One region of the Clostridium sp. DFI.1.208 genome, then DNA from elsewhere that is predicted to be linked to it. Evidence: predicted binding sites of a transcription regulator. Region 1 holds the regulator's gene; each other region holds the start of a gene.
The links. Region 1 encodes HrcA, which represses chaperone genes, less so after heat shock. Its sites were predicted from a motif close to TGTTAGCACTCNNNNNNNNNGAGTGCTAACA; they were not measured.
Positions count from the first base shown of each region.

Region 1 (2,275 bases):
CGCTTTCACTCTGCAGACGCTTCTTCAGATTTTCTGTATCCGCATACGCCTTGAAATAGGCATTTTTGTTTGCGGCTGCCTCTTCCTTCAGCTTTACGATTTCCTCTTCCAGTTCCTCAATTTTTTTCTTCTTACCGAATTTTGCGGATTTTTTATCTTCCTTTTCCGCATCCTTCGCATCCTTTTTTTCTGCCTTGGCAGCATCCTGCGCCGTCTTTGCTTCTTCGCTTTGCTCGGCAGTCTTTGCTTCCTCGTTTACAATTTCTTTTTCTTCCTGCATGATGACCTCCTTATCGATTTTCACTTCTGTATAAATCTTCGATTACTTTGCTCATATATTCCATAAGGGCAACGACACGGCTGTACTGCATGCGGGTAGGTCCCACGATCATCAGTTCCCCTTCTTCATCCTCGTTCAGCTTAAACTTACTGGATACCACGGCAACATTATTGACCTGAATCAATTCATTGTCTCCGCCGATTTCAATGGCGACATCGCCCTCATGATTGGCCAGCTGTCGAAACAAGCTGCTGTCCTCCAGCATTTTCATAAGCTCCTTCAGCTTTTCGATATCTGCAAATTCCGGCTGATACAGCATATTGCTTTGTCCGCTGCAGTATACATGGTCGGTTGCAAACCGCATGAACGCATTGACGAAGGCTTCAAACAGCACCTCGTGACGGGCAATATGACTGGCCAGCAGCGGCTCAATCTGCTGCATGCGCTCCACCACCTCATTGATTGGTGTGCCGCTCAGCTTGTCATTGAGCAGATTACAGCAGGTTTTGATATCCTCAACGCTCACGGCTGTATTGAAGTGGAATGTCTTGTTCTCCGTATGTCCGTGATCCGTGATGAAGACTGCAACCGCACTGGTGTCACTGAGTGGAAACAGCTGTATGTGCTGCAGCGTCTGATAACGGCTCTCCGGGCCTAAAACGACAGAGGTCAGCGAGGTCATCTGGGATAGAATATCACAGCTTTTCCTGACGATTTCATCCATCGAATAATGACGCTCCTGAAACACGGCCTGCAAAGAATGCTTGACACCGTCATCCAGCTCCCGCTCCATCAGATTTTCAACATAGAATCGATATCCACGGCTGCTGGGAATACGACCGCTGGAGGTATGTGTCTTCTCCAGCAGACCCAGATCCTCAAGCGCAGCCATCTCATTGCGGATGGTGGCACTTGAACAGTTGAAATCCAGCAGGTCCATCAGTTTTTTGGAACCGACAGGTTCGGCTGTCCGGGTGAACTCATCTACAATGGTTTTAAAGATCGCCGTCTGGCGTTTTGTAAGCATATGGTTCACTCCTTTCTAGCACTCAACCTCTATGTCTGCTAATAGTATATTCCAATATTTTAGCACTGTCAACCATTTAGTGCTAAAATCCATAAAAATTGTCCTTCATTTTTAAAAATATCTTAAAAAATGTGCTTTGCTTTGCTGGAATGTCAGAAAATGCACATGTTCACGCAAATGGATTGCCAAGTGCCCTCGCTTGCTATATACTTTTCCCAGGGCAAACCTGGCAACACACACATATACTATAAATATATAAGAAAAGAAAGAAGGAATGATCATATGAATTATATTCAATGGAATTACGAGGATGAGCTGCTTGCAGGTACTACGCTGCGCAACCCCTCCCTGCCGGAAAACAATAACATGGCACTGCACGCCTGCATGCGAAAAGAGGATGTTTTAAGCAACCGCGATGCCCTGTCACAAGCACTCCATATAGCGCCGTCACAATGGACCTTTGCCATGCAGACGCACTCCGATCACATCCACGAGGTAACCGCTGCTGACGCCGGCAGAGGCTATCAGGTCTATGAGGAGGGAATCGCGGATTGTGATGCACTTTATACAAAGGAAAGGAATATCGCAATCGGTGTCTTTCATGCAGACTGTGTACCGGTACTGCTGTATGATCCCTTTACCGGGATCATTGCCGCCATTCACAGCGGCTGGCAGGGTACCGTACAGGAAATCACACGCAAAACCGTAAGCCTGCTCATACAGAAGGAGCATGTTGATCCTGCACACCTGATGGCTTATATCGGCCCTGCTATCGCATATCGAAGCTTTGAAATCCAACAGGATGTCATCGATCGCATCCTTGCTATGAGCTTTGATACATCCGCTTATCTGACACTGCTGCCAAATGGCAGAGCAATCGCAGACAATAAGGGGCTGAATATGCAGATGCTGCTTAATCTCGGCGTTGCACGCGATCACATCACTGTGAATCCAAACGATACCTTTTT
Region 1 covers NZ_JANGCA010000008.1:27,179-29,453, forward strand. The annotation lists gene grpE (nucleotide exchange factor GrpE) at 1-280, opposite strand, end outside; gene hrcA (heat-inducible transcriptional repressor HrcA) at 291-1,307, opposite strand; gene pgeF (peptidoglycan editing factor PgeF) at 1,590-2,275, shown strand, end outside.

Region 2 (2,275 bases), on a different contig from region 1:
ACACTGTCCAGCAGATAGCGAACGACCTCTTCATTCTCCAGATTGAGCTTTACCAGATTGTAGTGCCCTTCCCATGCATCATAGGTAAAATCATCATGCAGCGGACTGCGTGCATGAAAGTGCAGATTGGAAAACCAGCTGCAATACCTTGATGCCTCCTTCTTTTCCTGAACATCGCGAAACGCCCAGAAATCTCGTCCGACATGATTGAACACCCCATCCAGTACGATACGGATATCCGCGGCATGCAGCGCATCGCATACCTTTTTGAAATCTTCGTTTGTTCCCAGGCGATGATCCAGTATGCGGTAATCGCTTGTATCATAGCCATGCTCATGGCTTTCAAAGACCGGTCCCAGATACAGGGCATTGATTCCCAGCGTTTTCATATGGGGAATCCAGTCAGCCACCTTGTGTATGGAATGTGTGATCTTTTCCTCATGATACTGTGCTGCGCCAACAAAGCCCAGCGGATAAATGTGATAAAATACTGCTTCTTTGATCCAGCTTGTCATAACTTCACCTCTGCTAATAGTATACCACGGAAGCGGGAAGGCAAAAAGAAAAAGGATGCTTTTTACGCATCCTTGACACATTTATTCTATTGGAATAAAGCGTTTTTCTTCAACCTTGCGGCTTTCCTCCTTCGGGAAGGTGATTTTCAGCTCACCGTTCTCAAAGCTTGCGCGGATATCCTCTTCACGGATTGCATTTCCTACATAGAAGCTTCTTGCGCAGGAACCGCTGTAGCGCTCCTGACGGATAATGTTTCCTTTGTCATCCTTCTCTTCATTGGAACTGTTTTTTGCGGCTGTAATGTTGAGGTATCCATCCTTTAACTCCAGATGGATGTCTTCCTTCTTATAACCAGGCAGCTCCATGTCCAGCAGATAGTTACCGTCTAGCTCACGAACATCTGTTTTCATGCAGCTGTTGCTCTTTGTGAAAAACGGATCCTTCCACATGTCTTCAAATGTGTCTGTAAATACGTCTGGTAAAAATCTCATCATAAAGTCCACCTCTTTCTATCATATTGTATGAATCAGATTTTTCAGATGTGTACAAATATCTGCGGGATGCAACTCAGTATCCATCGCCTCGATTCCGAAAACCATGTCCTGCAGGTATCCTACCTCATCTTCACTGTTATTATATCACATAATTTAGCACTGTCAAGCGCCGAGTGCTAAAAAGATGATTTTTTTCTATCGTATCCTGTGCTTTTTTATCACAGTCTGTTGGATGCACCAGCGGGATTACGGCGCTGTTCTGTTTTATGCTTTACAGGGGCTTGCGGAATGTGGATGCATTGTATATAATGATGAAAAAGAAGGGAAGAAAACGTTATGGCAGCTGTTCTATTTCTGGCGTTAAGCATAGGGATGTTTTATATTGCAGTGGAGCTGGGCGTACGGAAACGCAGGACATTTCTGCATGATTATCATTATCAGAATCTGAAGGAAGAGGATAGCGCCGCCTATCTGCAGCTGATGGGAGTCGGGTTCGCTGTGCTGGGGGTGTGCTTTGTCAGCTTTGCTGTGCTCCTGTACCTGAATGTGCTCTCCCTGCCGGTATTGCTTAGCGGTCTGTCTTTGGGAATCGGTATTATGTTCTATGCCCAGTATCGCTATAATGGAGGAATCTTCAGCTAAAGTAACATAATGGATGTGCTATGGCAAAAATGACAGGGAAAGCGGTTTTACATAGTGATTGAAACTGCGAGAGCCTTGCATGAAACAGCTGCACGCTGTCATGCCTGCACCCTATGCGAAACTATCATAAAAAACAGACGTGCTGTCTGTTTTTTACATCGTTTTTTTCGGTTTCGTTTACTCTACGCTTTATGCGATACTGCTAATTTTCCCTTGTATAAATGGTACGTCCCTCTTTGATGGTTTTCATAACCTGAATATCACGAAGCTTCATTGGGTCAGCCTGCAATGGGTCTTCACTCAGAATCACCAGATCTGCCAGCTTCCCGGCCTCCAGTGTACCCTTGCGATCCTCTTCAAAATACTGGTAGGCTGCGTTAATGGTCACAGCCTTCAATGCTTCCAGAACACTGATGCGCTGCTGTTCACCAAGCACGATTCCATTCTTTGTAATACGATTGACCGCTGTCCATACACTTTCCAGCATATCCGGCAGAATTACCGGGGTATCCTGATGGAAGGTGAAGGGAATGTGATTTTGCAGGGCACTGGCGGTACAGGAAATGTTTTCTGCCCGCTGCTTTCCAAAATTAACAAGGTGTACATCCCCCCAGTGATATACA
Region 2 covers NZ_JANGCA010000047.1:18,375-20,649, forward strand. The annotation lists gene NE665_RS18695 (DUF1653 domain-containing protein) at 1-515, opposite strand, end outside; gene NE665_RS18700 (Hsp20/alpha crystallin family protein) at 597-1,010, opposite strand; gene NE665_RS18705 (hypothetical protein) at 1,347-1,652, shown strand; gene NE665_RS18710 (amidohydrolase) at 1,855-2,275, opposite strand, start outside.
Region 2: a site for HrcA is predicted at 1,162-1,192, ahead of NE665_RS18700 (Hsp20/alpha crystallin family protein). Genes of this name have one in related genera too.

Region 3 (2,275 bases), on a different contig from region 1:
TGGGAGCACCATCGTTATCCATGCTCGGGCTTTACGGCAATGAACATGTAACCATTGATACGGTTGATGGAACAGATGTATTGCGGGCACAGCTTGCGAAAAAGGATGGCGAATATGATGCAATCATTGCACCAATCAATCTGGGAGCAGCGCTGTTGTCCAAGGATAAGAGCGAGTATCTCCTGGATTCTGTAGTCACATGGGGAAATCTCTACATTATAGGGAGTGATGAAGCGGCTTTACAGAAAGAGGGAATGTTTGCGGCCTTTGGTGAACAGGCTGTTCCACAAAAGGTATTAGAAAGCAGTATAGAGCTGTCTACACTTACGCCTGAAATCCGCTATTTCAATTCTGCAAATGAAGTGCAGGCGCAGCTGCTGAGTAAAAAGGCTGCTGTTGGTCTTTTGGCGGAGCCTGCCGCTACAGCCACCATTGCAAAGGCGAAGGAAAAAGGAATCGAGCTCAAGGTTTTGAAGGATTTGCAGAAGGAATATAAGGAAGCAAACAAGATGGAGCAAAGCGGATATCCACAGGCTGCATTATTCATTAAAAAGGGCAGTGAGGATAAGGTTGCTGCATACAAAAAAGAGGCAGAGGAATTTGTGAAAAAAGCAGATGATGCTTCTATTGCCAAGGCTGTTGAAACAGCAACCGTTGAAAAGCTGGGTATTCCAAGTGTACAGATAGCACAAAAAACCTGGGAACGCCAAAATATTCGCTTTGAAAAGGCGAGGGATGTGCAAAAGGATATTGCACTATTCCTGAAGCAGTTTGCAATCACATTAAAGGAAGCTGCCTATACTAAGTAACCCCATGATTGGCTTTATCACCATTACCTTCGTTCAAACAGCAGGGGGTTGATGGCATGGGGTGTAAATAACATGTAGAAGTAGAAATCGTTATTTGTAAAAAGCAAAGAGGTAAATTTCAAGTGAAAGAATCCGTTATGCGAGACGGATTCTTTTGCATATACAGGGCGGCTCTAGCATAGAATAGTGCGAATAAGCCTTGTAAGAGGCTTACAGAATTTACCGAAATGCTGTAAAATTCCAGCATCCGGAATTTGCAATAAAAATTTTCTCATCTTTTTTTAGCAATCCTCTTGCCAAAGTGCTAAATTTGAGTATAATAGTATGTGTTAGCAGTTAACAACTGCGAGTGCTAAAAGACAAGGAGGTATTTTTATATGTTGAAACCATTACACGATAACGTCATTTTGAAGAAAGAAAAGGCAGAGAAGGAAACGACGACAGCGAGCGGAATTATCCTGACTGACAACGCAAAAAATGTACCAAGCTACGCAACGGTGGTAGCAATCGGTCCTGAAAGCAAGGCTGATATCAAAGAGAATGACAAGGTGGTATATAAAGAGTACTCTGGTACGAATGTAAAGCTGGACGAAGAAGAATACATTATTATTGAAGCAGAAGATATCTTAGCAGTATTAGCATAAAACATAACAGGAGGTAAGGAACATGGCAAAAGAAGTACGTTTTTCAAAGGATGCAAGAACAGCAATGCTGAATGGTGTGAATGTACTGGCAGATGCAGTACGTGTAACACTTGGACCAAAGGGACGTAATGTCGTTTTGGAGAAAGAATACGGATCACCGCTGATTACCAATGACGGTGTCAGCATCGCAAAGGAAATCGAGTTGGAAGACAAGTTTGAGAATATGGGTGCTAAGCTGGTATATGAGGTTGCGAATAAAACCAACGATACTGCCGGTGATGGTACAACCACAGCAACAATTCTGGCACAGAGCATGATTAGCAACGGTCTTCGTCAGGTGGAAAAGGGAGCAAACCCAGTCCTGATGAGAGAGGGTATTGAATATGCAAGCAAGGAAGCAGCAAAGCATATCCTGGAAAAATCCCGTAAGGTGGAAACAAGCAATGATATTGCAAGCGTTGCAGCTATTTCCAGCGGAAGCAAGGAAGTCGGTAAAATCATCGCTGAGTCAATGGAAAAGGTTGGACGCAATGGTGTGATTTCCGTTGATGAATCCAATGGATTTGATACGGAGCTGGAAATCAGCGAAGGTATGCAGTATGACAAGGGCTATGTATCTCCATACATGGTAAGCGATCATGAAAAAATGCAGGCTGAGCTGGAAAATGCATATGTATTGATTACTGATCAGAAAATCAATAATGTACAGGAAATTCTACCGGTTCTGGAGCAGGTAGTACAGACAAACAAACCGCTGCTGCTGATTGCAGATGATATTGAAAATGAAGTTACTTCCACATTGGTTGTAAACAAGCTGCGTGG
Region 3 covers NZ_JANGCA010000006.1:70,317-72,591, reverse strand. The annotation lists gene NE665_RS04710 (hypothetical protein) at 1-809, shown strand, start outside; gene NE665_RS04705 (co-chaperone GroES) at 1,187-1,453, shown strand; gene groL (chaperonin GroEL) at 1,476-2,275, shown strand, end outside.
Region 3: a site for HrcA is predicted at 1,137-1,167, ahead of NE665_RS04705 (co-chaperone GroES). Genes of this name have one in related genera too.